3 regions of the Arthrobacter sp. 05L428 genome follow, and region 2 is predicted to be linked to each of the others. Evidence: riboswitches for the same ligand, from Rfam matches in the RefSeq annotation. Region 2 holds a riboswitch; each other region holds the start of a gene.
What was found. Region 2 has a riboswitch for thiamine pyrophosphate ahead of AC1DH3_RS04840 (bifunctional hydroxymethylpyrimidine kinase/phosphomethylpyrimidine kinase). Riboswitches for the same ligand answer to the same signal wherever they lie in the genome.
Positions count from the first base shown of each region.

Region 1: another riboswitch for thiamine pyrophosphate. It lies ahead of thiO (glycine oxidase ThiO); the one in region 2 lies ahead of AC1DH3_RS04840 (bifunctional hydroxymethylpyrimidine kinase/phosphomethylpyrimidine kinase).
Region 3: another riboswitch for thiamine pyrophosphate. It lies ahead of AC1DH3_RS10005 (ECF transporter S component); the one in region 2 lies ahead of AC1DH3_RS04840 (bifunctional hydroxymethylpyrimidine kinase/phosphomethylpyrimidine kinase).

Region 1 is NZ_JBFTNW010000001.1:541,261-551,318, forward strand. Features, by position in the region: gene AC1DH3_RS02610 (PHP domain-containing protein) at 1-661, shown strand, start outside; gene AC1DH3_RS02615 (MarC family protein) at 670-1,278, shown strand; gene AC1DH3_RS02620 (DNA-methyltransferase) at 1,343-2,224, opposite strand; gene AC1DH3_RS02625 (DEAD/DEAH box helicase) at 2,233-3,975, opposite strand; gene AC1DH3_RS02630 (RNB domain-containing ribonuclease) at 4,294-5,799, opposite strand; gene AC1DH3_RS02635 (ferritin-like fold-containing protein) at 5,840-6,511, shown strand; gene thiE (thiamine phosphate synthase) at 6,508-7,236, opposite strand; TPP riboswitch at 7,263-7,383, shown strand; gene thiO (glycine oxidase ThiO) at 7,374-8,669, shown strand; gene thiS (sulfur carrier protein ThiS) at 8,666-8,902, shown strand; gene AC1DH3_RS02655 (thiazole synthase) at 8,908-9,717, shown strand; gene AC1DH3_RS02660 (DUF3311 domain-containing protein) at 9,904-10,058, shown strand, end outside.
Region 2 is NZ_JBFTNW010000001.1:1,027,757-1,037,814, forward strand. Features, by position in the region: gene AC1DH3_RS04830 (vitamin K epoxide reductase family protein) at 7-678, opposite strand; gene AC1DH3_RS04835 (Rne/Rng family ribonuclease) at 1,153-4,503, shown strand; TPP riboswitch at 4,641-4,738, shown strand; gene AC1DH3_RS04840 (bifunctional hydroxymethylpyrimidine kinase/phosphomethylpyrimidine kinase) at 4,785-6,338, shown strand; gene rplU (50S ribosomal protein L21) at 6,706-7,014, shown strand; gene rpmA (50S ribosomal protein L27) at 7,075-7,338, shown strand; gene obgE (GTPase ObgE) at 7,455-9,044, shown strand; gene proB (glutamate 5-kinase) at 9,034-10,058, shown strand, end outside.
Region 3 is NZ_JBFTNW010000004.1:34,690-44,747, reverse strand. Features, by position in the region: gene AC1DH3_RS10020 (UDP-N-acetylglucosamine 1-carboxyvinyltransferase) at 1-99, opposite strand, end outside; gene AC1DH3_RS10015 (energy-coupling factor transporter transmembrane component T family protein) at 196-999, opposite strand; gene AC1DH3_RS10010 (ABC transporter ATP-binding protein) at 996-2,615, opposite strand; gene AC1DH3_RS10005 (ECF transporter S component) at 2,629-3,261, opposite strand; TPP riboswitch at 3,331-3,474, opposite strand; gene AC1DH3_RS10000 (heme-degrading domain-containing protein) at 3,621-4,166, shown strand; gene AC1DH3_RS09995 (DUF4235 domain-containing protein) at 4,203-4,466, shown strand; gene mnhG (monovalent cation/H(+) antiporter subunit G) at 4,488-4,886, opposite strand; gene AC1DH3_RS09985 (MrpF/PhaF family protein) at 4,876-5,154, opposite strand; gene AC1DH3_RS09980 (Na+/H+ antiporter subunit E) at 5,151-5,696, opposite strand; gene AC1DH3_RS09975 (Na+/H+ antiporter subunit D) at 5,693-7,306, opposite strand; gene AC1DH3_RS09970 (Na(+)/H(+) antiporter subunit C) at 7,303-7,869, opposite strand; gene AC1DH3_RS09965 (Na+/H+ antiporter subunit A) at 7,866-10,058, opposite strand, start outside.

The sequences.
Region 1 (10,058 bases), 490 kb from region 2:
GGAGATCTCCTGCCGGACTCGGGAGGGCATCAGCGTCCACCTGCTCAGCTACCTGCACGACCCGGCGCACCCCGGGCTGCTGGAGGAAATCACCAAGGCCAAGGACGCGCGCTTCACGCGGGCCGAACGGATGGTCAGCCTGCTGGCCGAGGACTACCCGCTGACCTGGGACGACGTCATCCACCACGTCGCCCCCGGCGCCACCCTGGGCCGGCCGCACATCGCCGACGCCCTCGTTGCCGCGGGCGTGGTCGAGGACCGCAGCGAAGCCTTCGAATCGATCCTGACCTCGCATTCCCGGTACTGGGTGCAGCACTACGCGCCGGACCCGGTGTACGCCGTCGAACTGGTCCGCGATGCCGGCGGGGTGCCCGTGTTCGCGCATCCTGTGGCGTCCTCCCGCGGGCGGATCGTGGGGGACCGCACCTACGGGGAGATGATCGACGCCGGCCTGGCCGGGCTGGAAATCGACCACCGGGACAACCCGGAGGAGGGCCGCGCCTTCCTGCGCCGCCTCGCAGCACAGCACGGACTGCTCGTGACCGGGTCCTCCGACTACCACGGGACCGGCAAACCCAACCTGCTGGGCGAGAACCTGACCGCTCCCGAGGTCTTCGCGCGGATCGAGGAACTGGGCACCGGATCGTCCGTGGTGCGCTGATGGAGTGGATTGACCTCCAGCTCCTGGCCTCCGTGATCGTCACGCTGTTCGTGATCATGGATCCGCCCGGGACGGTGCCGATCTTCATGTCCCTGACAGCCCAGATGGACGCCAGGGACCGCAACCTGTCGGCGCTGCAGGCGCTGCTCGTGGCCACGGGCGTGATCGTGACCTTCGCGATTTTCGGGCAGTCCATCCTGAACTACATGCACATCTCGCTCGCCGCGCTGCAGGGGGCCGGCGGCCTGCTGCTGGTGCTGATCGCGCTGCAGCTGCTCACGGGCTCCACCAGCGGCGAGGAGAACGCCGCCAAGTACAAGAACGTCGCGTTTGTGCCGCTGGGGACGCCGCTGATGGCGGGCCCGGGTGCAATCGTGGCCGTCATGGTGTTCGTCCAGCGCTCCGGCAGCATGGCGCAGTACCTCGCTGTCGGGCTGGGGATCGCCGTGACACTCGCGTCCCTGTACCTGGCGATGCGGTTCGCCGGGCTCGTGCAGCGCGCCCTGGGCGAGAACGGCGTCGAACTCATCACCCGGATCGCCGGCCTGCTGCTCTCCGCGATTGCGGTGCAGATGATCGCCGACGCCGTGCACGCCTTCATCAAGAGCTGGACCTGACCGTCCGCCCAACTGACTCGCACTTGTTGTCGTTTTGAGGCGTCAAAACGACAACTAATGCGAGCTAGTTGGGGTCTGAGCCCGGCAGCGCGGTGAACGACGCGTGCGCGCTGAGCCGCTTGGCCATGACGTCCACGGCCGCCCGGTTCTGGTCCACACACACAAACCGACGGTCCAGCTTGGCCGCCACAGCGCCGAGCGTGCCGGAACCGGCGAAGAAGTCCAGGCACCAGTCGCCGGGGCGGCTGGAGGCCGCGACCACCCGCCGGATCAGGCCTTCGGGCTTCTGCGTCGGGTAACCGGTCTTTTCCTTGCCGGTGGGCGAGACAATCGTGTGCCACCAGACGTCGGTGGGAAGCTTGCCGAGTTCGCGCTTGGCCGGCGTGACGAGTCCGGGTGCCATGTACGGCTCCCGGTCCACCTCGGCGCTGTCGAAGTGGTATTTCGCCGGGTTCTTTACGTACACGAGGATGTTGTCGTGTTTGGTCGGCCAGCGGAACTTGGCCCGGGCGCCGTAGTCGTACGCCCAGATGATCTCGTTGAGGAAGCACTCGCGGCCGAAGATCGCATCCAGCATGACCTTGGCGTAGTGCACCTCGCGGTAGTCGAGGTGCAGGTACAGGGTGCCGTCGTCGGCGAGCAGCCGCCAGGCTTCGACCAGCCGGGGCTCCAAGAAGGACCAGTAGTCGCTGAAGGCGTCGTCGTAGCTGTGCAGCGCGCCCTTGATGGTGTCGTAGGAGCGGCCCTTGAATCCGACGCGGTCGCCCTCGCCGCCGGTGTTGAGCACCATTTTGGTTTCCTGGCGCCGCTGGACCCGGCCCGTGTTGAAGGGCGGATCCACGTAAATGAGTGTGAAGGCGCCGTCCGGCAGCGTCGGGAGGTATTCCGCGTTATCCGCGTGAACCACCAGGTTGCTGCCGTCCGGCGCCCAGACGGTGTCAGTCATGTAGGGGATTAGGCCTCGGCGCTGCGTGCCGGGGCGCCGCCCTGTGCCTCGCCGGCCACCACTTCGCCGTTGCGGCGGCGAGTGCGGGTCCGGCGGCGCGCGCGGGTAGCCCGGTCGACCTCGGTCGGAGCGCTCGCCGTTGCCGGGGCGCTTGCCTCGGCGGGTCCCGTGGCGGTCTCCTTTTCGGGCGAACGACGACGGCGCTCACCGGAGCGTCCGGCGTCACGGCCGCCTTCGCGGGAGCCGGAGCGGCCATTGTCGCGTCCGCCCTCGCGGGAGCCTGAGCGGCCGGCGTCGCGTCCACCCTCGCGGGAGCCTGAGCGGCCGCCGTCGCGTGCACCGTCGCGTGTACCGGGACGGGCGTTCTTCTTGCCGGTCTCGCCGAGGTCCTCGAGGACTTCGGCGTCGACGCCGGCGAGCACCCGCTTGTCGCGGGGGAGACGGCCCTTGGTGCCCTCCGGGATGTCCAGCTCCTCGAACAGGTGCGGCGAGGAGGAGTAGGTCTCCACCGGTTCGGGCACGCTCAGGCCGAGGGCCTTGTTGATCAGGCCCCAGCGCGGCATATCGTCCCAGTCGACGAAGGTCACGGCGGTGCCCTTGTTGCCGGCGCGGCCGGTGCGGCCGACGCGGTGCAGGTAGATCTTCTCGTCTTCGACGCACTGGTAGTTGATCACGTGCGTGACGTCGTCGACGTCAATGCCGCGCGCGGCGACGTCAGTGGCGACGAGAACGTCCACCTTGTTGTTGCGGAAGGCGCGCAGCGCCTGCTCACGGGCACCCTGGCCGAGGTCGCCGTGGATGGCGGCCGCAGCGAAGCCGCGGTCCACGAGCTCCTCGGCGACCTTGGCGGCGGTGCGCTTGGTCTTGGTGAAGATGATGGTCCGGCCTCGTCCGCGGGCCTGCAGGATCCGAGCCACCACCTCGATCTTGTCCATGCTGTGGGCACGGTAGATCAGCTGGCGGATGTCGCGCTTGGTGAGGCCCTCATCCTCGGGATCCGCGGCGCGGATGTGGGTGGGCTTGGTCATGTAGCGGCGCGCCATCGCGACGACCGGGCCGGGCATCGTGGCGGAGAACAGCAGCGTCTGGCGGACGGCCGGGGTACCTGCGATGAGGGTCTCGACGTCCGGCAGGAAGCCGAGGTCCAGCATCTCGTCGGCCTCGTCGAGGATGACCATCTTGACGTTCTTGAGGACGAGGTGCTTCTGCTTGTAGAGGTCGATCAGGCGCCCGGGGGTGCCGACGACGATCTCGACGCCCTGCTGCAGCGACTCGACCTGCGGCTCGTAAGCACGGCCGCCGTAGATCGTGGTGATGCGGGCGTTGCGTTTGCGGGCGGCGTTCTGCAGGTCGCCGGCGACCTGCACCGCGAGCTCACGGGTCGGCACGATCACGAGGGCCTGCGGTGCGCCGGGGGCCGGGAGGTCGGCGAAGCCCGCGTCGTCGCGTCCGATGACGCGCTGCAGGGCCGGGATGCCGAAGCCGAGGGTCTTGCCCGTGCCGGTTTTGGCCTGGCCGATGATGTCGTGGCCGCTCAGTGCGACCGGCAGCGTCATGGCCTGGATCGGGAACGGGTGGGTGATTCCGGCGTCGGCAAGGGATTCAACAATGTCGGCACGGACGTTGTAGTCGGCGAAGGACTTTTCCGCGATTTCGTGCGGGGTTTCGTCCGAAATGATGGTCTCTTCCGGCTCGATCGATTCCGTGCCGGACTCGTCGGTAAGAAGCTGGTGCGTGTGCAATTCACTCACAGGGGAGTTTCCTTATTCATTTGGGCTGCGCTGCTTGCTCAACGGGGCCGGCCGAGGGCCGTTCCGGAGCACGCTCAGGAGCGCAAGCAAGTCCAGTGGAAGCCGATCGCGGGCTATCTAAATGCTGGCACTGGGACCAGCGGGTGTGTCTCAAGATCGCGTAGGGGCGGGCTTGTTGAATTCGAAAAACATGGAAATCAACGACCGGGCATCCATTACTACCCTTCCAGTCTAGCTGTTCGCCGTTCGGAACCTCGACCGGTGCCCGCGGTGCGGCGCGCCAGTGGCACGGCTGCGGGGCGCAAGCCGGGCGAAACATCAGCCCACGAGTTCGAGCCGGACCTCCCGCGTGGCGATGTCCGAGGATACGACCCGCACCCGGACCTGGGTGCCGGGCTCCAGCTCGCCGGGGCACCGTGCGGTCACCGCGGGCTCGGCGATCTGCACGATCCCGGACGGGCCATTGCCGTTCCCGTTGCTCTTCCCGTTCCCGTTGCTGCCCTTACCGTTTCCGTTCGTGCCGCCGTTCTTCGCGGGCTTTGAGCCCGAGATCACGACGGCGTCGAACTCCTGCCCGATGTGGTTGCTCAGCAGGGCCGCCTCCACGGTGTCCAGCGACAGCCGCTCCAGCTTGGCGGCCAGTTGATCCGAAGCCGCCATGATGGCCGGCAGCGACGGGAGGGCTTCGCGGGCCCAGCCCGGAACCTCGGCGCCATTGGACAGGGCCTCGCAGATGACCAGGACGAAGCGGTCGATCAGGCGCCGCAGCGGGGCGGTGGAGTGGGCGTACGCCGCACCGATAGCGGACTGGATGGCGTCCTCCGGGACGGCGCCGTCGAAGTGGGTGTAGCCGGCGCCGCGGAAGAGCATCCCGGCCGAGTGCACGATGGCAAGCTGGCGCGGGTCGGTGGGGTCCAGGGTGCGCAGGTATTCGCCGTAGCTGATCCGGCCGTCCCAGGGCTTGCCGAGTGCGCCGGTCTGGCGCCGGAAGTGCCGCAGCGAGCTCTCATCCGGGGCGGGCATGGTCCGCAGGATGCCGACCTTGCCCTGCAGCATGAGCTCCGCTGCGGCCATGCCGGTCATCAGCGAAATCTGGGCGTTCCAGTCCTCCACCGGCAGCGGCGGCGCCGCGACGATCCGGTAGCCGCCGTCGGGCAGCTGCTCGATCTCCTGCTCCGGCATGTTCAGGCTGGCCCCGCCGCGCAGGCGCTCCAGTTCCACCCGCTTGCTGCCGACTTCCTTGAGCAACTGCAGAACGGGGTCCGCGGTACCGCCGTCGAGTTCGGCCTGCACACCTTGGTAGCTGAGCTTGGCCCGGCTGCGGACCTGTGCCCGGCGGACCAGCACGGAGGAGACCTCGGCAGCGGCGTCGAGCTCGAACTCCCAGACGAAGGCCGCGCAGAGCTGGCCCGCCAGCAGGCTGCCGGCCGCTTCGCTGATGACCTCGGGGTGCAGGGGGATGCGGCCGTCCGGAGTGTAGAACGTCTGGCCGCGGCGCCGGGTCTCGGCGTCGAGCGCGCCGCCGGGGGCGACGAAGGACGGGACGTCGGCGATCGCGTAGAAAACCCTGTACCCGTCGCCGGCGCGGTCAATGAACAAGGCCTGGTCCAGGTCCGTCGAGGACGCCGGGTCGATGGTCACGAACTCCACGTGAGTCAAATCCAGTTCCGGCAGCTCGTGGGAGGCGACGGCCGCCTCGGCGTCCCGGAGCACGGCTTCCGGAAACGGCCCGGGCAGCTCCAGAACGGTGCGCAGTGCGTTGAGCGCCTGGGCAAGCTGGTTCTTCTGCTGGCGGACGCTCGGAGTCAGGCGATGATGAGACACGGAATCAGGTTAGCCCGATTTCCGCTACTAGTCTTGAAGCATGAGCACCTCCCCGGCCGAGCCCGCCCGCTACAACCGTTTCCTCCGGGACCTGCTGGGCGTGATGGCCTACGGGGAGCTCTCGGCCTTCGAACGGCTCTCCTCCGACGCCCGGTATTCGCCCACCCTGCACGACCGGGCGGTGCTGGGCGGCCTCGCCGTCATCGAGTTCCAGCATTTTGAACTGGTCTGCGCGAAGCTGGCGGAGATGGGCATTGACGCGGAGGAGGCCATGCTGCCGTTCCAGCCTTCGGTGGACCACTTCCATGAGCGCACCCGCCCCGCCGACTGGCACGAGTCGCTCATGAAGGCCTACGTGATCGACACGGTCTCCGCGGACTTTTACCGGTCCATTTCGGGCTATGTCGACGCCGGGACGGCCGGGCTGATCGAACTGGTCCAGGCGGCCGGGGACGCGACGGTTGTGCTGCGGGACCGGCTCAAGGCCGCGCTCGCCGACGATCCGCGGCTGGCGTCCCGGCTGGCCCTGTGGGCTCGGCGGTTGCTCGGCGAAGCGCTTACCCAGGCCCAGCGGGTCAGCGTGGAGCACGCCTTCCTCGGCGGCCTGACCGGCACGGACGAGGACCGGGCCGGTGAACTCGCCCGCGCCCTGACCGCCGAGCTTGCCGCCGCCCATTCCCGTCGGATGTCAGAGCTGGGACTAGCCGGCTAGTTGTCCGCGGCGCCGCTGTGGACGTCGGCGTCGGCGTCCGCCCCGGCGTCGAGCGCGGCGAGCAGGGCACGCGCGGCCCCGGCAGGATCAGCGGCCTCGGTAATCGCCCGGACCACCACAATCCTTCTGGCTCCGGCGTCGACCACCTGCGCCACGTTGCCCAGGTCGATGCCGCCGATCGCGAACCACGGCACCACCCCGGCGACTTTCCCGACATCGGCGGCCTCGGCCCGGACGATCGCCGCGGCGGCGTAGCGCACCAGGTCCAGCCCGACGGCGGCGCGGCCCGGCTTGGTGGGGGTGGCCCAGACCGGGCCCACGCAGAAGTAGTCCAGCCCGCCCCGGCCCGGGGACGCCGCGATGGCCGCATCCACCTGTTCCGGCGTGTGCGTGGACATGCCGATCACGGTGCCCTTGCCCAGGAAATCCCGTGCCGCGGCGAACGGGATGTCCTTTTGCCCAATGTGGAACACCGGCGCCCCTGCCAGTGAGGCCAGGTCGGCACGGTCGTTCACCGCCCAGAGCCGGCCGTGCCGCCGCGCCACGGAGTGCAGGACCTCCAGCAGCTCAAGCTCCTCGGCCGCCTCCAGCGACTTGTCCCGCAACTGGATGATGTCGACGCCGCCGGAAAAGGCAGCGTCAACGAAGTCCTCGAAGTCACCGCGCTCCTTCCGGGCATCGGTGCACAGGTACAGGCGGGCGGTGGTGTGGACATCCTGGCTCATGCCCCAAGCCTAGTTCCTCTAAACTGGGCGCATACCGCGGGAGCCCGCGCGGGCCGCCAGACGGCCGACGGGCTGAGAGGGCGTCAGAGCCGACCGCTTGACCTGATCCGGCTAGTACCGGCGTAGGGAAGGAACCCATGGACGTATCCGTCGCACCACCCGCCACACCACCGGGCCCATCCTCGGATTATTACGACGTCGTCGTGATCGGCGGGGGAGTGATCGGCCACGGCATCGCCTGGGAGGCCCGCCGTTCTGGCCGTACCGTCGCGCTGGTCGACGACGCCCCCGGCACCGGCGCCAGCTGGGCTGCCGCCGGCATGCTGGCGCCCGTGAGTGAACTCCACTACCAGGAGGAGGAGCTCCTGGCCCTGATGCTGGAAGCCTCAGGGCTGTGGCCGGAGTTCGCCGCCGGCCTGGCCGGCGGCAGCACTGACGGCGGCGGCACTGGATATCTCACGACGCCGACCCTCGCCGTCGGCGCGGACGCGGCCGACCGCCGGGCGCTCGCCGACCTGCGGGCCGCGCAGCAGGCCTGCGGCCTGGCCGTGAAGCCGCTGACCGTCCGTGAAGCACGCAGCCGCGAACCGTTGCTCAGCCCCGGTATCTCCTGCGCCTTCGACATCCCGGCCGACCACCAGGTGGATCCGCGCCGGTTGCTGGCCAGGATCGGTTCACTGCTGGCTGCCGACAGCCGGTTCACGGCCGTGCCCCGCCGCGCGGCCGGGCTGCTCTGGCGGGGCGGCCGCGTCGCCGGCATCCGTTTCGAGGGCGGCGGAGAGCTCCGCGCCAGCGAGACGGTCGTAGCCAACGGCCTGGCCGCGGCGGAACTGCATGGCCTGCCCGGGGGATTGTCCCTGCCGCTGCGTCCGGTTTACGGGGACATCCTGCGGCTCCGGGTCCCGGCACGGCTCCGGCCACTGCTGCGCTCGACCGTGCGGGGCCTGGTCCGCGGGGTTCCGGTCTACATCGTCCCGCGGGAGGACGGCACGGTCGTGATCGGCGCAACCCAGCGGGAGGATGCGCCCTCCGAGGCTGGCGCCGTCTCTGCCGGCGGCGTGTACCAGCTTCTGCGTGATGCCCAGCAGCTGGTCCCGGCCGTTGCCGAGCTGGAACTGCTCGAGGCCACGGCGCGGGCACGCCCCGGGACCCCGGACAACGCCCCGCTCCTAGGGCGCGTGGCCAGCGCTGGATCCGGACAGGACGTCGAGGGACTCATCATTGCCACCGGGTTCTTCCGGCACGGGGTCCTGCTCACCCCGGCGGCCGCCGCCATCTGCCGGGCGCTGCTGGACGGAGAGCCGGACCGGCGCTGGGAGGGCTTCCGCCCGGACCGCTTCTCCAGCCGCCGCCCGGTTTCTCCAGCCCCCGGCTCATCCGAGCGGGACGCTTCACCCGCGGACGCTCCAGCGAAAGACAGGACGACAGCATGAATATCAGGCTCAACGGAGCGCAGCACGCCCTCGCCGACGGCGCCACTATCAGCGCCTTGGTCAGCGGGGTGACCGGCCGGACGCTGGCCGCCGACGGCCGGGCCACGGACGGCCGGAAACTGGGCGTCGCCGTCGCCCGCAACGCCGAGGTGGTGCCGCGCAGCCAGTGGCACGCGACCGCGCTCGCCGAGGGCGACGACGTCGAACTCGTTACGGCAGTACAGGGAGGATAGAGGGCATGGAAGCAACAGCAATGCAGGAAACGCAGCAGGCACGCCGGGATCTGCTGACGGTTGACGGAGTGGAACTGGGCTCCCGCCTGATCATGGGCACCGGCGGTGCGCCGAGCCTGGACGGCCTCGGAGCCGCGCTGGTGGCCTCCGGAACGGAACTCACGACGGTGGCCATGCGTCGCTACTCTCCAGCCGAGAGCGGCTCGTTGTTCCAGTTGCTGGCGGACCACAACATCCGGGTGCTGCCCAACACCGCCGGATGCTTCACCGCCCGGGACGCCGTCCTCACGGCCGAACTGGCCCGCGAAGCGCTGGAGACGGACTGGGTGAAGCTCGAGGTGATCGCGGATGAGCACACCCTGCTGCCCGACGCCTTGGAACTGGTGGAGGCAACCGAACAGCTGGTGGCGCGCGGCTTCAAGGTCTTCGCTTACACGAATGACGACCCGGTCCTGGCCCTCCGGCTGGAGAACCTCGGCGCCACGGCCGTGATGCCGCTGGGCGCCCCGATCGGCACCGGCCTGGGCATCCTGAATCCGCACAACATTGAACTCATCGTCTCCCGTGCCTCGGTGCCGGTGGTGCTCGACGCAGGAATTGGCACCGCCTCCGACGCCGCGCTCGCGATGGAACTGGGTTGCGACGCCGTGCTGCTCGCCACCGCCGTGACCCGTGCCCAGGACCCGGCGCTGATGGGTGAGGCGTTCCGGCACGCCGTCATCGCCGGCCGGCTGGCGCGACGGGCCGGCCGGATCCCGCGCCGCGAGCATGCCCTCGCGTCGTCCGCGATGGAAGGACGCGCCGAGTTCCTGTAGGGGCCCCGGCGCCGCTCCCGTCCAGGCCCGTTCGCCTCGCCAAACCGTGATTAAAGGCACTGTTGAAGATTAAATCCAGTGTCTATCCTGTTGGGTAACGACCGCTGCACTGCACGGTCCGCAGGCCGCCGGCACGTCCCGGGAAGCCTTCCCGCTCCGGGGGCCCGTCTCGGTGAGGAGGCGTCCATGTCCAGTCCTGATGTGCCAACGCGGGGGCCGGCCAAGCCGGGTCCCTATGTAGTGTCCGGAATCCTGTTGCTCGTCGCCATTGTGGTTCCGTTGGTTGTGCCCGCGTACGCCTTCGACGAACCGCGGCTGGCGGGTATCCCGTATTTCTACTG
Region 2 (10,058 bases):
GAACGCTCAGTAGCCGGAGGTTCCGATGAACACCTGAATGAAGGCGAAGAAGATCGTGGCGACGACGGCGACGTAGAGCAGGGCCGTGAGGATCCAGCCGGAGTCCGCCAGGATGCGGGCGGCAGCGGCGGGCACCCGGATGACGCCGTGGCTCACGTTGCGGACCGTCACCCAGACGAACAGCGGAATCATCGCGGCCCAGACGATCATGCAGAACGGGCAGAGAATGTGGATCGAGTACAGCGCCTGGGACCACAGCCACACCACGAAGGCGAAGCCCAGCGTCACACCGGCCTGCAGCCCGATCCAGTACCAGCGGGCAAACGTGGCCCCGGCGAGGATTCCCATGGCCGTGGTGATGATGACCGCGAACGCGACAATGCCGATGAACATGTTCGGGAAGCCGAAGACCGAACTCTGCCAGGTCTGCATTACCTGGCCGCAGGAGATCCACGGGTTCACGTCGCACACCGTGGCGTGGTTGGGGTCCTTGAGGACAGCCAGTTTCTCCAGCACCAGCGTGCCGGACGCGAGCCAGCCGACGACGCCGGTGATCAGCAGGAGCCAGGCGAAGGGCCGGTCGCGCGTCATCGGGGGCAGCGGGCGCTCCGCAGCTGCCGCGCCGGTGCCGCGCTCGTGGGCGGTCACGTCGCCGGGGGCGTGGGAGATGCTGGGCATGGGATTTCAGTCCTTTGCGTCGGGTGCTCTTGGGCCGATTCTATCGCCGGAGGCTGGATGTAACCGGGTAGGAGTCGTGCCCTCACCGGTGATTCGGTCCGCGGCGCGGACTGGATGTCCCGCTTAGCCCTGCTTCGGCGGCTCCTGTGAGACAATGAACCTGGCTGGGGCCCGATCCACATTCGGGTTTCGGTCCGGCGACTTTGCTTTCAAGACCGCCAGTGATGAGCAGGGCATACTTCGGATCCCTCGATCCGGCCTATCCCGCAATGCCATTGGACGGCACCTGGTTGTGACAGAGAGATCAACGGGTTCAGAGCAATCTTGCCGGCCTTCCAGGGCTGCCGCACCCCACTGCCGGTGCGAACCTGGAGGTATCCAATTGACTTCTGTCAATGCCTGCGGGTGTTGACAAATATTTGCCCCACGGGTGCCGGATGTGGCGGTACATCAGGGGCAGGAGTGTCGCCACATATGGATAATGACCAGCTTGTAGCCGGTAACGACGAAGCCGCTGTTGCCGAAGTAGCACCGGAAGCCGCCGCCGCGGAGGCGCCCAAGAAGGCCACCCGGTCCCGCCGCAAGGCGGCCCCAAAGGCGGAGGCCGCCGAAGCGGCCGTCGCGTCCGACGTCGTTGCTGACGCCCCCGCCGTCGACAATCCCGAAGCGGCCCCGGAAGCGAAGGCCCCGGCCCGCCGGACCCGGTCGCGGAAGAAGGTCGAACCCGAGGTGCTGCCCGCCTTCGCTGACTCAGCCGCCAGCACGGAAACTGCGGTTCCCGCCGATGAAGCACCTGCCGAGCTGCCGGCCGCCGAGGCGGCACCGGAGAAACCGGTCCGCCGCCGTGCCTCCCGCGCCAAGACAGCCGTGACGCCTTCAGCGATGGAAGAAGCCCCGGCCCCGGCCGAGGCTCCCGCCGCCGTGGCTTCCGACGCGCCGGCTCCTGAGGCCGCGCCCGTCGAAGCCCCGGCCGACGCTGCGCCCGCTGCCGAGGCGTCTGTAGAAACTTCCGAAGCCCCCTCGCTCTTCCTCGCACCCGGTGCTGTCACCTCGATGATCTTCCAGGCCCCGGATCTGAGCACCGTCATCCGCCCCGCCCCGGCCCCCGCTGCTGTTGCCGAGGAAGCCGAAGAAGAAGAGGACGAAGAAGCCGAGGGCGAGGATGCCGGCAGCCGCCGTCGCCGCCGCAGCCGTGGACGCCGTGGCCGCAGCCGGACCGGCGAAGCCGACACCGACGCAGACGGCGCAGCCGAAGATGCAGCGGAGTCCGGCGAGGACTCCGAGGGCACCCTCGAAGACGGCGTGACCTCGCGTCGCCGTCGCCGTCGCCGCCGCGGCGACCAGGATCTCGAACTGACCGGCGGCGGGGACGACGATCCGCCCAACACGGTAACCCGCGTCCGGGCGCCGCGCTCGGTCAGCGAGGCCCCGGTCAACAACCGCGTCACCTCCGTCAAGGGCTCCACCCGCCTGGAGGCCAAGAAGCAGCGCCGCCGCGAGTCCCGCGACACCGGCCGCCGCCGCACCGTCATCACCGAGGCCGAGTTCCTGGCCCGCCGCGAATCCGTGGACCGCCAGATGATCGTCCGCCAGCGCGACGACAGAATCCAGATCGGCGTCCTGGAAGACGGCGTGCTGGCCGAGCACTTCGTCTCCAAGACCCAGCAGGATTCGTTGATCGGCAACGTCTACCTGGGCAAGGTCCAGAACGTGCTGCCGTCCATGGAAGCGGCGTTCGTCGATATCGGACGCGGCCGCAACGCCGTGCTGTACGCCGGCGAAGTCAACTGGGACTCCGTCAACCTCGAAGGCAAGCAGCGGCGGATCGAAAATGCGCTCAAGTCCGGCGACTCCGTGCTCGTCCAGGTCACCAAGGACCCGGTCGGCCACAAGGGTGCCCGCCTGACCAGCCAGATTTCGCTGCCCGGCCGTTACCTGGTGTACGTGCCCGGCGGCTCCATGACCGGCATCTCCCGCAAGCTGCCCGACGTCGAACGCAACCGGCTCAAGCGGATCCTCAAGGACCGCCTGCCGGAAGACGCCGGTGTCATTGTCCGCACCGCGGCCGAGGGCGCTTCGGAAGAAGAGCTGACGCATGACATCAACCGGCTGCGAGCCCAGTGGGAGGGCATCGAAAGCCAGTCCACGTCCACCAAGATCCTCGCCCCCGAGCTGCTCTACGGCGAACCTGACCTGACCATCAAGGTGGTCCGCGACGTTTTCAACGAGGACTTCTCCAAGCTGATCGTCTCCGGCGAGGAAGCCTGGGACACCATCGAGGCCTACGTCACCTACGTGGCACCGGACCTGGTGGGCCGGCTCGAGAAGTGGACCAAGGACACAGACATCTTCGCTGCGTGGCGCATCGACGAGCAGATCCACAAAGCACTGGACCGTAAGGTCTTCCTGCCTTCCGGCGGCTCGCTCGTGATCGACCGCACCGAAGCCATGACCGTGGTGGACGTCAACACCGGCAAGTTCACCGGCAGCGGCGGCAACCTCGAGGAAACCGTCACCAAGAACAACCTCGAAGCGGCCGAGGAAGTCGTCCGGCAGCTGAGGCTGCGTGACATCGGCGGCATCATCGTGATCGACTTCATCGACATGGTGCTGGAATCCAACCGCGACCTCGTGCTGCGACGCATGGTGGAGTGCCTGGGCCGGGACCGGACCAAGCACCAGGTTGCCGAGGTGACCTCGCTGGGCCTCGTGCAGATGACCCGCAAGCGGATGGGCACCGGGCTGCTCGAAGTCTTCGGCGAACAGTGCGAGGCCTGCGCCGGCCGCGGCATCGTCACCCACGACGAGCCCGTGGAACACCGCCGTGCCAACACCGTCGCCGCAGAACACCACGTCCCGCGGACCGAGCACCAGCCCGCCGCACGCAGTGAGCGCAAGCGTCGCCGCGGCAAGGGCGGCCAGGGCGGCGAAGCCATGCCGTCCGCACCCGTCGCCGTGCACGCCGAGCCCACCGAGGCGGAGCGCCACGCCAAGGCAGAGGCGACGCGCGCCGCGCTGGCCAACATCGCCGCCGCGGCGCACGCTGCCCACCTGCACGACGGTGAAGCGACAGCAGCTCCCGACGCCGAAACCCGCCAGGCCGCGCTCGACGCCGCCGTGGAACTCGCTTCGTCGGAGGAGGCGGCGGGTCGTCCCGCGGCCGTGCTGACCTTCGGCGGCGAACAGGTTGCCTTGCCCTTCGTCGAGCACGCCGAGGAAACCCCGCAGCCCGCGCTGACCCTGGACCTGCTGACCGAAGCGTTCGCCCACCTGGGCGACGCCGAGACCGGCAAGCCAGCCGCCGCGGCTCCGGTTGCCGAGTCGCCCGCAGCCGAGGTTCCCACGGCCGAGCACGCGGCGGAGCACGCTGCGCCTGCAGCTGCAGCGCCGTCCCGCGCCACCCGGGGCCGCGGCCGCGCCAGGACGGCGCGGATCCAGCCGCCGAGTGTACGTACCGCCGAGGCCGAGGCCCCGGCCCGCCAGGAAGCCCGCAAGGCTCCTGCGTCCCAGGCCCCGGCCCGCCAGGAAGCCCGCAAGGCTCCTGCGGCCCAGGCCCCGGTACGCCAGGAAGCCCGCAAGGCCCCTGCGGCCCAGGCCCAGGCCCCGGACACCACCGGACCCCGACGGGTGCGCCGGAACCGGAGCGCCAGCCGAGCCCAGGGCGCCGCCAACGAGACGTCCGTGCAGCAGCGCGAGACCGCTCCGTCGGTTGAGGCCGTCTCGGTCCATGAGGCCAAGGCCCCGGAGCCGGCGAAGGTGACCGCCAAGCCCGCCGCCAACGAGCCGATCATCCTCGGCGTCGGCGTCCCGGCGTCGGAGCTCTAGGACCAAGCAGGCACCACCACTCGCGGGTTCCGTCCGGGATCGACGTAACATCACGTCGACCCCGGACGGAACCCGCGAGGGCGTTAAGGGGACAGGCTGAAATTTAGCGGGGTTGCCGGCGAGGAACGCTAGGCTGGGGGACTGACACGGGGTGCCGCGCATCGAGCCGGCTGAGATCCAGACCCGTTGAACCTGTCCGGTTAGCACCGGCGAAGGGATGTCTCTTGTCTTCAACAACCCAGCCTGCATCGGCGCAGCCTGCATCTAGCCGAACCTCAGCCATCCTGCAGTCCGTCTTCCCGGAGCCCGACGGCGGGGCCCCAACGCCGCCGCGGATTCCGCGGGTGCTGGCCATCGCGGGCTCGGACCCCTCCGGCGGCGCCGGCATCCAGGCCGACCTGAAGAGCATTGCCGCGAACGGCGGCTACGGGATGGCTGCCATCACGGCACTGACCGCCCAGAACACCCAGGGCGTCCGGTCGGTGCATGTACCGCCGGCAGCGTTCCTGACCGCCCAGCTGGAGGCCATCAGCGACGACATCACCATCGACGCCGTCAAGATCGGTATGCTCGGCGACGACTCGGTGATCGACGCCGTCCGGGCCTGGCTCGAAAAGGTGCGCCCCGGCGTCGTGGTCCTGGACCCGGTGATGGTGGCGACGAGCGGCGACCGGCTGCTCCAGGAATCGGCCGAAACCGCGCTGCGGGCCCTCTTGCCACTGGCGGACCTCATCACACCGAACCTGGCCGAGCTGGGCATGCTGCTGGGAGAGCCGCCCGCCGCGGACTGGGCCAGTGCGCTGGAACAGGGCAAGCGGCTCGCGGCCCTGGCCGGCACCACGGTGCTGGTCAAGGGCGGCCACCTGCCGGTCGACGGCGCCCAGAACGACGGCGGTTGCCCGGACGCGCTCGTCAACACCGGGGGACTGCTCGGCCAGGAGACGGTGGTGGTGCCGGGCGAGCGGATCGACACCCGCAACAGCCACGGCACCGGCTGCTCCTTGTCCTCGGCGCTGGCCACAGTCCAGGCCCGGACGGGGGACTGGGAGGCGGCGCTGCGGGAGGTCAAGCCGTGGCTGCTGGGTGCGTTGCGGGATGCCAGCCGCCTGGAGGTCGGATCCGGCAACGGACCCGTGCACCACTTCCACCACCTGCAGCACGCTGCGGCACCCCAGCTTCCTGCCGAGGGCGAGTTCGCCACGCTGCTGGCAGGGCACGCGGCGGACGGGCTGGACGCGATCTACGGCCTGGACTTCATTCGGGGGCTCGCGGACGGTACCTTGCCGGAACCCGAGTTCGCCTACTACCTCGGCCAGGACGCCCTGTACCTCAACGGCTACTCCCGGGTGCTGTCCCGCGCGGCGGCCCTGGCGCCGTCGGAAGCCGAACAACTCTTCTGGTCCCGCTCGGCGCAGCAGTGCCTCGAAGTCGAATCCGAACTGCACCGGAACTGGCTGGCCGGCCGCGCCGTCGAGACCCAGCTGGGACCGGTGACCAAGGCGTACGTGGACCATCTGCACGCGGCATCGCTCGCCGGCAGCTACGGCGTGCTCGTGGCCGCGGCGCTGCCGTGCTTCTGGCTCTACGCGGAGGTCGGCGCCACGCTGCATCGCGAGTTCCTCGCTGCCGGCGCACCGGCAACGCATCCCTACGCGGAGTGGCTGCGCACCTATGCGGACGAGGCCTTCGCGGAGGCGACGCGGCAGGCGATCAGGTACACGGACGCGGCGGCCGGTAGAGGCTCCGAGGCGGAACGCAGCGCCATGGCGGTGGCGTTCAGGCAGTCCTCCCGCTACGAGGCGGAGTTCTTCGACGCGCCGAGGCTGCACGCCTGAGCCGCGCTACGCGAAGCAGCCGGTAGGATAGTTGGGCGCGGTTCCGGAAGTCGCTGCGGCACCATAACTTTGGCCCCCGGGCGCAGGGTGTGGCGTCCGTCACGCACTACCTGCCGGGACCAGCCTCGTTTGCGGCCGAAGGCAAAATTAGCGTAGTCTAGATCTTCGGTGCTTACGCCAACACTTGGGTTATGACCTTGAGGAACAGTTCACCCGTATTACGGGCAGGACTTTTCCGCAGGATAGCTCATGGGTTCCCCCGGGGAATCCACCGGCGTTGAGGCACAGCGTGAGCCGGTCCAAGCATTTGGGCCCCAGGTTCCGCACGCAAATCTAGTAATAAACGTCGAGAGAAGTGAGTTCCCCAGTGGTGTACGCGATTGTCCGCGCAGGCGGCCGCCAAGAGAAGGTTTCCGTTGGAGACTTCGTTACCCTGAACCGCGTCCCCGGTGGAGCCGGCAGCACCTTTGAGTTGCCCGCACTGCTCCTGGTGGACGGTGACAAGGTCACGTCTGCAGCCAAGGACCTGGCCAAGGTAACGGTTACGGCTGAGATCCTCGAAGACCTCCGTGGTCCGAAGATCGTCATCCAGAAGTTCAAGAACAAGACCGGTTACAAGAAGCGCCAGGGTCACCGTCAGGAACTGACCAAGGTCAAGATCACCGGTATCAAGTAACTAACGTTACTGTTCAGGTTTTCAGCAGATTCCCCAGAATTTTAAAGGCAGGCATTTCAAATGGCACATAAAAAAGGCGCGAGCTCCACTCGCAACGGTCGTGACTCCAACGCCCAGTACCTCGGCGTCAAGCGCTTCGGCGGCCAGGTAGTTTCCGCAGGCGAGATCATCGTCCGCCAGCGTGGCACCCACTTCCACCCGGGCGCCGGCGTTGGCCGCGGCGGCGACGACACCCTGTTCGCACTGACCCCCGGCGCTGTCGAGTTCGGCACCCGCCGTGGTCGTCGCGTTGTGAACATCGTGGCTGCTGCAGCTGCAGAGTAACAACAAGTTCTAAATCGGTGGGGCGGACCAGTAGGTCCGCTCCACCGGTGTTTTAACCGCATTACAATCATCTTGGGCCCCTTGCGGGCCCGAGGAACAGCACTGAGGAGATCCACGTGGCGAGCTTTGTAGACCGGGTAGTACTGCACGTATCCGGCGGTACCGGCGGCCATGGCTGTGTCTCCGTCCACCGCGAGAAGTTCAAGCCCCTCGGCGGTCCCGACGGCGGCAACGGCGGCAACGGCGGCGATGTCATCCTGCGCGTGGATCCCCAGACCACCACCCTGCTCGACTACCACCACGCCCCGCACCGGCACGCCACCAACGGCGGCCCCGGCATGGGTGACTGGCGCGGCGGCAAGAACGGCGAGACCCTGGTCCTGCCCGTACCCGAGGGCACGGTCGTCAAGAGCAAGGACGGCACCGTCCTGGCCGACATGGTGGGCGAAGGCACCGAGTACGTCGCCGCTGCCGGCGGCATCGGCGGCCTCGGCAACGCCTCGCTGTCCTCGCAGAAGCGCCGGGCCCCCGGCTTTGCGCTGCTGGGCATCGAGGGCGAATCCAGCGACATCGTCCTGGAGCTGAAGTCCATCGCGGACATCGCCCTGGTCGGCTTCCCGTCCGCCGGCAAGTCCAGCCTGATCGCCGCGATGTCCGCCGCGCGGCCCAAGATTGCCGACTACCCGTTCACCACCCTGATCCCCAACCTCGGCGTCGTCCAGGCCGGCGACGTGCGCTTCACCATCGCCGACGTCCCGGGCCTGATCGAAGGCGCCAGCGAAGGCAAGGGCCTGGGCCATCACTTCCTGCGCCACGTCGAACGCTGCGCCGCGCTCGTGCACGTGCTGGACTGCGGCACGCTGGAATCGGACCGTGACCCGCTCTCGGACCTCGCCGTGATCGAAGCCGAGCTCGAAAAGTACGCCGTGGACATGAGCTACGCCGGCACCGACGGTGAAGTCGTGCCGCTGAACCACCGCCCCCGCCTGATCGCCCTGAACAAGGTCGACCTGCCGGACGGCAAGGACATGGCCGAGTTCGTCCGCCCGGAACTCGAAAAGCGCGGCTACAAGGTCTTCGAAATCTCCGCCACGAGCCACGAGGGACTCCGCCAGCTGGGCTTCGCCATGGCCGAGATCGTCAAGGCCGCCCGCGACGCCGTGGCCGCCACGCCGCCGAAGGTCCAGGCCCCCGTGCTGCGCCCGCGCGCCGTCAACGAGAGCGGGTTCACGATCCGCCGCGAGGAAAAGAACCTGGAGCCGCTGTTCCGCGTGCTCGGCGAGAAGCCCGTGCGCTGGGTCAAGCAGACCGACTTCACCAACGAGGAAGCCATCGGCTACCTCGCTGACCGCCTCGCTAAGCTCGGCGTCGAGAACGAACTGTTCAAGCAGGGCGCCAAGCCCGGCGACATGGTGGTCATCGGCGAGGACGACGGCGTCGTCTTCGACTGGGAGCCGACCATGATGGCCGGCGCCGAACTGCTGGCCTCCCCGCGCGGCACCGACGTGCGCTTCGCGGACATCGGCGACCGCCCCACCCGTGGCCAGAAGCGCGACGAGCAGCAGGAACGCCGCGACGCGAAGGCCGCCGCCCGGGCCGAGCTGGAGGCCGAGCGCAAGGCCGGCATCTGGACCGAATCGGTCAGTGCCCGCCGCGCCCCGCAGCCGCTCAAGGAGAGTGGACTCGGCGAAGCCGATGACGAGTAACGCCGTCGCCGTGCCCGGAGCGGCGGCGGTCCCCAGCCGCACCCTGCTCTCCGGCGCCCGCCGAATCGTGGTCAAGGTCGGGTCTTCCTCGCTGACGTCCATCAAGGGCGGCATCGCCGAGGAAGCCCTGAGCGACCTAGCCGACGCCCTCGCGCACAAGCGCAACGCGGGCACCGAGATCATCCTGGTCTCCTCCGGGGCGATCGCCGCCGGGCTGGCACCGCTGGGGCTCGAAAAGCGCCCACGCGACCTCGCCACCCAGCAGGCCGCCGCGAGCGTGGGCCAGGGCCTGTTGATGGCCCGCTACACCCACGCCTTCGGCGCACACGGCGTCACGGTGAGCCAGGTGCTGCTGACCGCGGACGATTTCATGCGCCGCAGCCAGCACACCAACGCCTTCCGCGCCCTGGACCGGCTGCTGAACCTTGGCGTCGTCCCCGTGGTCAACGAAAACGACACTGTCGCGACCCACGAGATCCGCTTCGGCGACAACGACCGGCTCGCGGCCCTCGTGGCGCACCTGGTCCGTGCCGACGCCCTCGTGCTCCTCTCCGACGTCGATTCGCTCTACGACGGGCCGCCCTCGCACGGCGCCAAGCGGATTGCCCACGTCTCCGGCCCGCACGACCTCGAAGGCATTTCGATCGGCAGCACCGGCAAGGCCGGAGTCGGCACCGGCGGAATGGTCACCAAGGTCGAGGCCGCATCCATCGCCGCCGGCTCCGGGATCAGCGCCCTCGTGACCTCCACCGCGAACGCCGCTGCCGCGCTGGCGGGGGAGGACGTGGGAACCTGGTTCTCCGTCAACGGCGCCCGCAAGCCGATCCGGCTGCTCTGGCTTGCCCACCTGGCATCCGTGCAAGGCACTTTGGTACTCGACGACGGCGCCGTCCGCGCCGTGCGCGACCGCCACACCTCGCTGCTGCCCGCCGGGATTACCGCCGTGCACGGGGACTTCGAAGCCGGCGACGCCGTGGAGATGGTCGGCACCGACGGGACCGTGATCGCCCGCGG
Region 3 (10,058 bases), on a different contig from region 2:
GGTTCCCAGCTCGGCCGCGAGCTGTCCCTGAGTCCAGCCCTTCTCGCCGCGGGCGTCCCGGAGTACGGCGCCGACATATTCAGCAGTCTGTTGAGTCATATGCAATAAATATCACGGATGAGCTATTTTGACGGGCCAAATCCCCAGAACTGCAATAAAGCTCACAGAATATCCATCTCGTGCGATATGTAGCGGCTACTGCTGGCCGAGGAACACCATGTTCCACGTCCCGGCAGCGACGGCTGCGGCCACGGCGGCACCTGAGATCAGCAGGCCCCCGAGAACCACCCACGCGTCCAGCCGGCTGAACGTCGCCTTCCGGGCCCAGGTCCGCTGCGCGCCGCCAAAGCCCCGTGCTTCCATGGTCACGGCGAGCCGGGAGGCGCGGCGGACGGCCTGGACCATCAACCCGAAGCTTTGCCCCAGCGTGGCCCTGAGCCGCTGCACCGGGTTTCCGTGCGAGCCGACACCGCGGGCTCGCCGGGCCATGCCGATGGTCTGCCATTCCTCGGCCATGAGCCCCACCAGCCGCATCGCGGCCAGGGTGCCGAGCACGAAACGGTGCGGCAGCTTCGCCTGCTGCGCCAGGGCGTCGGCCAGGTCCGTGGGGTCGGTGCAGCTCATCAGCAGCACCGCCGGCAGCGCGATCGCGAGGCCGCGCAGCAGGAAGCCCAGCCCGAGCTGCAGCGAGCCCTCGGTGATGGACCAGACGCCGACGTCGAGCAGTATCCTGCCATGGTCCGGGGCCAGGATCGCGGTGCTCCAGCCGCCCACGGCGGCCGCGAGGATCAGCGGCCAGCCGCGCTGCCAGAGCAGGGCCAGGGTCAGGCCCGCCAGCGGGAACAGCAGCAGTTCGAAGGCGAGCGCCACGGACGCGGACACCCAGTCGATGGACAGCGCCAGCGCGACCGTGATGAGCACGACGCCGGAGAATTTCGCCAGCGGGTTGGCGCGGGTCAGCAGAGCGTGGTTTCCGCGCAGGGTCAGGGCGTCCCTCATGGCGCCGCCACCCCCGGATTCGTCCTGCCGGGTAGTCCCGGCGCGCCCGACTGCGGTGCGCCGAGCTTCAGCTCGGTGCCGCCCAGGACCTCGCTGAACTCCGCGTCGTGGGTCACCGAGACCACCGCGGTCCCGGCGTCGAGAAGCTCGGAGAGGAAGGAGGCCAGTTCCGCCCAGGTGTTGGCGTCCTGGCCGAAGGTGGGTTCGTCCAGCACCAGCACCTGCGGGTGGGCAGCCAGCACCGTGGCCACGGAGAGCCGCCGTTTTTCCCCGCCGGAGAGCGTGTAGGGGTTGGCGTCCACGAGTTCGCGGAGCCGGAGCCGTTCCAGCAGCTCGTCGACCCGTTCTTCGCCGCGGCCCAGCTGGCGGGGACCGAACATCAGTTCGTCCAGCACCCTGCCGGTGACGAACTGGTGCTCGGGTTCCTGGAACACCGTGCCGATCCTGGCGATCAACTGCTGGGCCCTCCATTTGTACGGATCGATGCCTGCGCCGGCGCTCAGCTCGGTGGTGGCGGACACCGCGCCGGAGACCGGGGAGAGCAGGCCTGCCAGGGTCAGGGCGAAGGTCGACTTCCCGGAACCGTTGGGGCCGGTGATGGTCAGCGCCTGGCCGGCCCGGACCCGGGCCGTGATGCCGGACTGCACCGGGACGGGTATTACCGTGCTGAAGCCCCGCAGCAAACCGGTGCGGCGGGGCCGTTCGCGGGACACGGCCAGTTCCTCTGCGGCCAGCAGCAGCTGGCCGGCCCCGGCGTCCCCTTCGGGTCCTGTTCGGCCGCGGCGGGCCCGGGTGGCGGGCACATGGCCCGGCACCCAGACGCCGGCGGAGATGAGCATGTCCCGCGCCCGCTCCAGGACCAGGTCCGGGGGCCCGTCCAGCAGCACGGCGGAGTCCGTGGCGGATCCGGGCTGCAGCACGACGATCCGGTCCACAAGGTCTTTCCAGACAGCAACCCGGTGCTCCACCACCACCAGGGTGGCCCCGGTCTTGTCCAGGCACCGTCCCACGGCGTCGCGGACCTCCAGGACACCGGCCGGGTCAAGGTTGGCGGTGGGCTCATCGAGGAGCAGCAGCCCGGGCCGCATCGCGAGGATCCCGGCGAGCGCCAGCCGTTGCTTCTGGCCTCCGGAGAGCGACGACGTCGGGTGATGCAGCGGCAGGCCGCCCAGCCCGACGTCGTCGAGCGCCTCCCCCACCCGCCGCCAGATGTCCGCCGGGGGGACCGAGAGGTTTTCGGCCCCGAAGGCCACGTCGTCGCCGAGCCGCGACAGCACCACCTGGGTCTCCGGGTCCTGCTGCATCAGCCCGGCCCGCCCGCGCCGGGCCCTGGGCGGGGCTCCGTCGATCAGCAGGCTGCCGGTCTCATCGGAGTCCTCGGCATCAGCGGAAGCAGCAGCGGACGCGGCTGCCGCAGTGCTGTCCCCCAGCACACCGGCCAGGGCGTGCAACAGCGTGGACTTGCCGGCGCCGGACGGGCCCAGCAACAGCACGCGCTCGCCCGGACGGATGTCCAGGTCCAGGCCGCTCACGGCGGGCCGGGCCCGGCCGGCGTGCCGCCAGCCCCAGCCGCGGGCGCTGACCGCGGCCGGGCGTACGTCGTCGACAGACCTCATGCGTGTGCGGGCATCAGGAGAAGACGGGTTCCGATGCCGCCTTGCGGGACCCGAACGAGGCCAGCACCCCGGTCTTGGCCAGGCCGCGGGTGGCGAGCCAGGACAGTCCCCCGGCAATCACCGCTCCGGAGATGGCGCAGAAGATGATGTAGGCGAGCTTGTCACCGGTTTCGTACGCGATGTTCCAGCCCCAGGGCAGGAAGGAGTCGTTCAGGCCGCAGAACAGGCCCGCACCGGCACCGGCCAGCAGGGACACCGGAAGGTTGAACTTCTTGTACAGGAACGCGGCAAAGATGAGTTCGGCGCCCAGGCCCTGCAGGATGCCGGAGATCAGCACGGTGGTGCCGTACTGCGAGCCCATGATCAGCTCGCCGGTGGCGGCCACCGCTTCGCAGAACAGCGCCGCCCCGGGCTTGCGGATAACGAGCATGCCCAGCACCGCCGGGATCATCCAGCCGCCGGCGTAGAGCCCGGTCAGCGGCGGGTAGACCGCGTTGAGCGGGACGGAAACAAGGTTGGAACCCTGGGACCAGGCCCAGAAAATCACACCGCCGGCAACAGCGATCAACGCGGCCACCACAATGTCGACCACGCGCCAGCTGTATTTGCCGGTGGTCAGTGTCTGCTTCGCAGAAATGTCAGTCATATCGTCCTCCTGAGGAACAGGAGGGGAGGGTGCTCCGGCGGCACCGCGGCCTTCGCCACGGGTGCCGGGCACCCTGAGAACTCGACTCCCTTGCGCCGGTACTAACCGGATCAGGTTCGAGGGTCTGCGGCTGTCCGCACTCTCAGCGCCCACCTACGGTTACCTTGGATTTCTCCAGTGATGCCCGACGGCGGCGCTCCCCTGTCGTATCTAAATCGCCCTTGTGGGCTGGCTCAGTTTACACCCGGCGGCACTCCCAAGTGACTCGCAGTCGTTGTCGTTTTGAGGGCTCATAACGGCAACAACTGCGAGTCAGTTGGGCTTGCGCGGCGGCGGCCACCTAACGGAAGCTGAGTCCCATGACCGACGCACCAGTGCCTTCCCCCGAGTACGACCCGGACTCCGCGGAACCACAGCCGCCGGGATCCCTGGCCGCGCTCATCGGCCGCATCCTGGCCGAAATCGACGAACTGCAGTTCCGGTCCTTCAGCAAGGACGACGCGCTGGACCTGGGCCTCCTCCTGGTCCAACTCGGCCGCCAGCGCTCCTACCCGATCGCCATCGACATCAGCAAGGGCGATCAGGTCCTCTTCCACGCCGCACTGGAGGGCGCCACCCCGGACAATGAGCGCTGGATCAAGGCCAAACAGCGCACCGCGGTGCGGTATGAAGTCCCGTCGCTGCTGGTGGGCCTGCGGGCGCGTGCTGCCGGTCAGAGGATCGAGGACAACGCCTGGTTCGACCAGCGGGAGTTTGCAGCCCACGGCGGCTCGTTCCCCATCTACCTGCGCGGAACCGGGGTGGTAGGCACCGTCACGGTGTCGGGGCTGCCGCAGAAGGACGACCACGAGCTGGTGGTCGAGGCACTGACCGAAATCCTCGGCCGCCCGGGGACGCTAGGCTAGGGGAAGCCCTGTTTCCTCCCGCAAGGAGTACGAAGTATGAACATCTTCATCAAACTGCTTGGCACCGGCGTCAGCCTCCTCGCCGGCTTCGTCGGCACCAAGGTAGTCGACACCGTCTGGGAAAAGACCACCGGCAACAAACCGCCCAAGGGCCACGACGACGACGTCCCCACCACCCTGCGCCAGGCCCTGACCTTCGCCCTCATTTCGGCCTCGGTCAGCGCCATCATCCAGGTCCTCGCCAACCGCGGCACGCAGCGGGCGATCACCCGCTTCGCCAAGACCCAGGACCTGGTCTAAGCCATATCGCCGCCGGCGGCGTTACTCGTCGTCGTCGTCCGTGAATCCGCGCTTGCCGGCCGCCTGCTGCACCACGGCTTCCAGCTCGTCGGCGCTCAGCAGCTCGGGGTGCAGGTGCTTGGTGCGGTAGCCGGCGCGGCCAACCATGTGGGCGGAGACCGGCACTGTGAGCAGCTGGAAGATCCACGCGACCACCAGCACCGGCCACACCCACCAGGTGCGCAGCTGCAGCCCCACGGCGCAGAGCAGCAGGAAAAGCCCCAGCACCTGCGGCTTGGTCGCGGCGTGCATCCGGCTCATGAGGTCGGGGAACCGCAGCAGGCCGATGGCCGCGCCGAGGGACATCAGCGCCCCGACCACCATGAACACAGCCGAGACGGTGTCGATTACGGCGTCGGCGGAAATCGTGTCAGGACTCATTGGGCTGCTTCCTCCGGTCGGCCACGAATCGGGCCACCGTCACCGAACCGACAAAGCCGATGATCGAGATGGACACCAGCAGCATCAGGTTGTTCAGGTGCCGGTTCACGGCCATGTCGATGCACAGCGCCGCGCCTAGGATGGCCAGCAGCACGTCGGCGGCCAGCACCCGGTCCAGCAGCGAGGGCCCCCGCGCGATGCGGATGATCGCGCCGGCCGCGGCGAGCGACAGCACGACCGCGGTAATGGTCAAAACCAGCGGCATCATGCCCCGGCCTCCTGCTTCAGTGCGGACAGTTCGGCCCTGGTGCCCATGATCCGGATCAGCCCGGCCTCCGTGTCGCGGACCTCCTTGCGGAGCTTCGCCGCGTCCTCGGCGTCTCGGACGTTGATGCCGTGGATGTAGAGCGTGGACGTGGACCTGTCCACCTCCACCACCACGGACCCCGGGATCAGGGAAATGACGTGTCCCGTGGCGGTCACCAGCAGGTCTGAATGGCTGCGGAGCGGGACGGCTATGACGGCGCTGATCACCCGCGGACCACGGACCACGGCCAGGTACAGGACCTGGAAGCTGGCCGCCACGACCTTGGCCAGGAAGACCAGCGCGAACGGCACGGCGCGCAGCACGTTGAAGCGGCCCCCCAGTTCCACCGGCGGCAGGTAGAACAGCCGGGCCACCACCACCGCGATCAGGGCGCCGAAGAGCAGGTTTCCGGCGCTGAAGTCCTGCCACAGGGCGCCCCAGACAATAACGAGCCAGACCAGCAGCGGCAGCTCCTGGCGCAGCGAGACCCTCTTCCGTGTCATTTGCCGCCCTCCTGCCGCATCGGCTGGGCGATTACCGGAACCGGCGCCTCGTCCCCAAGCACGGCCTGGATATAGGCGGACCGGTTCAGCATCTCCCCGGCGGACTGGTCCGCCACCCGGAAGAGCGGCCCGGCAAACACCGTCAGCGCCACCCCGAACAGCACCAGGCCCAGAGTGGAGCCCACCATGGTCCGCGGCAGCAGGGTCACGTTCTGCTGGCCCGCGCGGTGGCCGGTGGCCGCGTCGGCGGGGGCGGCGAGCAGCACGGGATCGGGATGTTCGGCGTCCTCGGGCTTGCGCCAGAAGGCGCGGTTCCAGACGCGTGCGATGGCCAGCAGGGTCAGCAGGCTGGTCAGCACGCCGCCGGCCACGAGTGCGTAGGCCAGCGGGGTGCCGAGGGCGACGCCGGCCTGCAGGAGGCCCAGTTTGCCGAGGAACCCGGAGAACGGCGGGATCCCGGCCAGGTTCATGGCCGGCACGAAGAACAGCACCGCCAGCAGCGGCGAGAGCTTGGCCAGCCCGGCGATCCGGTCCACCGAGGAACTCCCGGCGCGGCGCTCGATCAGGCCGGTCACCAGGAACAGGCTGGTCTGGATGGTGATGTGGTGCGCCACGTAGAACACCGCGGCCCCCAGCCCCGCCACGGACGACATCGCCAGGCCGAACACCATGTAACCGATGTGGCTGACCAGGGTGAAGGAGAGCAGTCGCTTGATGTCGCTCTGCGCCAGGGCGCCCAGGATCCCCACCACCATGGTCAGCAGGGCAGCGACCATCAGCGGGGTGTTGAACGTGTCCCCCGGGAAGAGCAGGGTCTCGGTCCGGACCATGGCGTAGACCCCCACCTTGGTGAGCAGGCCAGCAAACACGGCGGTGACCGGGGCGGGGGCCGTCGGATACGAGTCCGGGAGCCAGAAACTCAGCGGGAACACGGCGGCCTTGATGCCGAACGCCACGAGCAGCAGCACGTGCAGCAGGTTCCGGGTGCCCTGGTCCAGATCCATCAGCTTGATGGCAAGGTCCGCCATGTTGATGGTTCCGGTGGCGCCGTAGATCATGGCGATCGCGATCAGGAACAGCACCGAGGAGACCACCGAGACCACCACGTACGTCACACCCGCGCGGATCCGCGGACCCGTCCCGCCCAGGGTCATCAGCACGTAGCTGGCGGTCAGCAGGATCTCGAAGCCCACGTAGAGGTTGAAGAGATCACCGGAGAGGAACGCGTTGGACACGCCCGCCACCAGGATCAGGTAGGTGGGGTGGAAGATCGAGACGGGCGCGTCGCGGTCGCCGTCGGCCATGCCCTGCCCGGTGGCGTAGACCAGCACGGCAAGGCTGACGGTCGAGGACACCACCAGCATGAGCGAGGAGAACTGGTCCACCACCATCACAATGCCCCAGGGCGGCAGCCAGCCGCCGATGTTGACCGCCGCCGTGCCGCCCTGCCAGACGGAGGCCAGCAGCAGGCATTCGAGCAGCAGCGTCAGCGAGAGGAGGGCAATGCTGACGGTCCGTTGCGCCCGTGGTTGCCGGATCAGCAGGAAGGTCAGAGCGGCCCCCAGGATGGGGAGGACGACGGCGAGCGGGGCAAAGCTTGCGATGTTCACTTGGTCCCTCCTTCCGGGCCTGGCGTGATGTTGCGGGATCCGGGTTGTTCCTCGGCGGCGGCGTCCATGGCCGGCATCCGGCGGGCGCCCGCCTGCACGGTCTCCGTCGGGTCGGGTCCCCCCGCAGCGTCCGTCGGATCGGCCGCCACGAGAGGGAACTCGGAGGTCTCCGCCGGGATGACGGCGTCGTCCTCGGCATCGAAGCTGGGGGTCTCGGCCACCCGGCGGTCCTCGGCGTCGTCCTGGATTTCGTCCTGCCGGGCCAGCACCCAGGTTCGGTAGATGATGCCCAGCATGAAGGCCGTGACGGCGAAGGAGATCACGATCGAGGTCAGGATCAGCGCCTGCGGAAGCGGGTCGCTGTAGTCGCCGGCGGCCGTGTCTTTGTTGAACAGCGGTGCGAGGCCCGCATAGCCGCCAGTGGCCAGGATCAGCAGGTTGGTGGCGTTGGCCAGCAGCATCAGGCCCAGCAGGACCCGGGTGAGGCTGCGTTCCAGGATCAAATAGATGCCGCAGGCGTAGAGGGCTCCCATGACCGTCAGCAGAGTCAGATTGACGCTCATGCGCTCCCCTTGGCGGTGGTTTCGGCCGGGACGCCGTCGGCTTCCCGGTCGTCGGACGGCTCCGCGGGTTCTTCCGCGGGCTGTTCCTCGAAATGTTCGTCGATTTCCGCGCCGAGGCTGCGGAGCACGTCCAGCGCCAGGCCGACAACGACGATGTAGACGCCGATGTCGAAGATGGTGGAGGTGACGAACTTGATGTCGCCGAAGACCGGCAGCCAGAGTTCGATCACGGCACTTTGGAAGACCTGGCCGCCAAGCAGCAGCGGCGCGACGCCGGACGCCGCGGCCGTCGCGAGCCCGATCCCCAGAAGGGCGCCGGCGCTGACCGGGGTGGCCTCGCGCAGCTCGAAGCGGCCCCCGGCGAGGTAGCGGATGGTGAGGGCGAGCCCGGCCGTGAGCCCGCCGGCGAAACCGCCGCCGGGAAGGTTGTGTCCGGCGAGCAGCAGGTAGATGGAGAAGACGATCATCGAATGGAAGATCAGCCGGGTGACGACTTCAAAAATGATCGACCGCCGCTCCGGGGCCATGGTCCGTCCCGCCACTAGCCACGCGTCGCGAGTCGACGCGGCAAACCGCCGGCTCAAGGCCAGCGCCGCGTTGTCCCTGGTGTGGGCGGGCTGATGCGTCCGGCGGCCGACGGTTCCTTCCGCCACGGACGACGAGGGCCCGATGCGGTCGCCGCGGCCGCGGACGAAGATCAGGCTGGCAACGCCGGTGGCGGCGAGCGCCAGCACGGAGATCTCGCCAAAGGTGTCCCAGGCCCGGATGTCCACGAGGGTGACGTTGACGACGTTCAGTCCCCCGCCGCCCTCGTAGGCCAGGCGCGGGAACTCCAGCGAGACCGGAGTGGCGACCCGGGAGCTCAGGGCGTAGATCGCTACAAAGACCATGGTGAGGCCGAACGCCGCGCCGATGATCACCCGGGTCACCCGGTACTTACCGCCGGTGCGGTCCCGCAGCTCCGCCGGCAGGCTCCGCATGGCGAGGACGAAGGCCACCAGGATGATGGTTTCCACCAGCATCTGGGTCAGGGCCAGGTCCGGGGCGCCCTGGAGCGCGAACATCAAGGCGATGCCGTAGCCGGTGACCGACACCATCAGCACGGCCAGGAAGCGCTTGTTGGCCCGCACCGCGGCGAGTGCGCCGATCACGATGCCGGCGCCCGCGACGAGCTGCAGCGGCGAACCGGGGTCGATGAAGTACAGGCCGCCGGGCAGCGGCTTGTTGGCCAGCAGCATCGCCGTGAGCGGCAGGACGAAGGCCACCGTCAGGATGACGGCCAGGTAGAAGAAGAGCGAGCCTCGCTGGGTGCGGCCGGTGACCCAGACGGCGACGTCGTCGAGGGCGCCGATGGTGCGCTGGTAGCTGCGGTCGCCGTCGATCCAGCCGGGCACCAGCGCCTGCGCGCGGGAAACGGCGTTGCGTCCGTAGAACATCGCCAGTCCAAGGGCGAACGTGATCGCGGCCAGGCCCAGCGCCGGGGTGAACCCGTGCCACAGCGCGAGGTGCCCGGCGGCGTCGGGATCCACGCCACCGGCTTCGGCGTGGCCGGCGAAGAGCGCCGCGTACGGCTGGATCCAGGCGTCCACCGGCGCCGGCCACACGCCGTAGAGGAGGGTCAGCAGGCTCAGCACGGCGGGGGCGGCAAGGAATGCCGGCTTGACGGCCTTGAAACGGGTGGCCGGCACGCCGGATTTGACCGCGAAGGCGCCCCACATGAAACGTGCGCTGTAGGCGAAGGTCAGGACGGAGCCCAGCACCAGGCCGACCAGGATAACCAAACCCCACGGCCCGGTCCCGGCGTGATGCACGAAGGCCTCGAAGACGGATTCTTTCGCCACGAAACCTGCCAGCGGCGGCACTCCGGCCATCGACGCGGCACCGATCGCAGCCACCACGGCCAGGGCGCGGGAGGACCGGTAAACCCCGGAGAGCTTGCGGATGTCGCGGGTCCCCGCCTGGTGGTCGATGATGCCGACCACGAGGAACAGCGTGGCCTTGAAGAGGCCGTGGGCCAGCAGCAGGGCGAGGCCGGCGAGCGCCGCATCGGGCTTGCCGAGCCCCACCACCATGGTCAGGAAGCCGAGCTGGCTGACCGTGCCGTAGGCGAGGATGAGCTTGATGTCCGTCTGGCGCAGGGCCCGGTAACCGCCCACCAGCATGGTGGCCAGGCCGAGGCCCAGCACCAG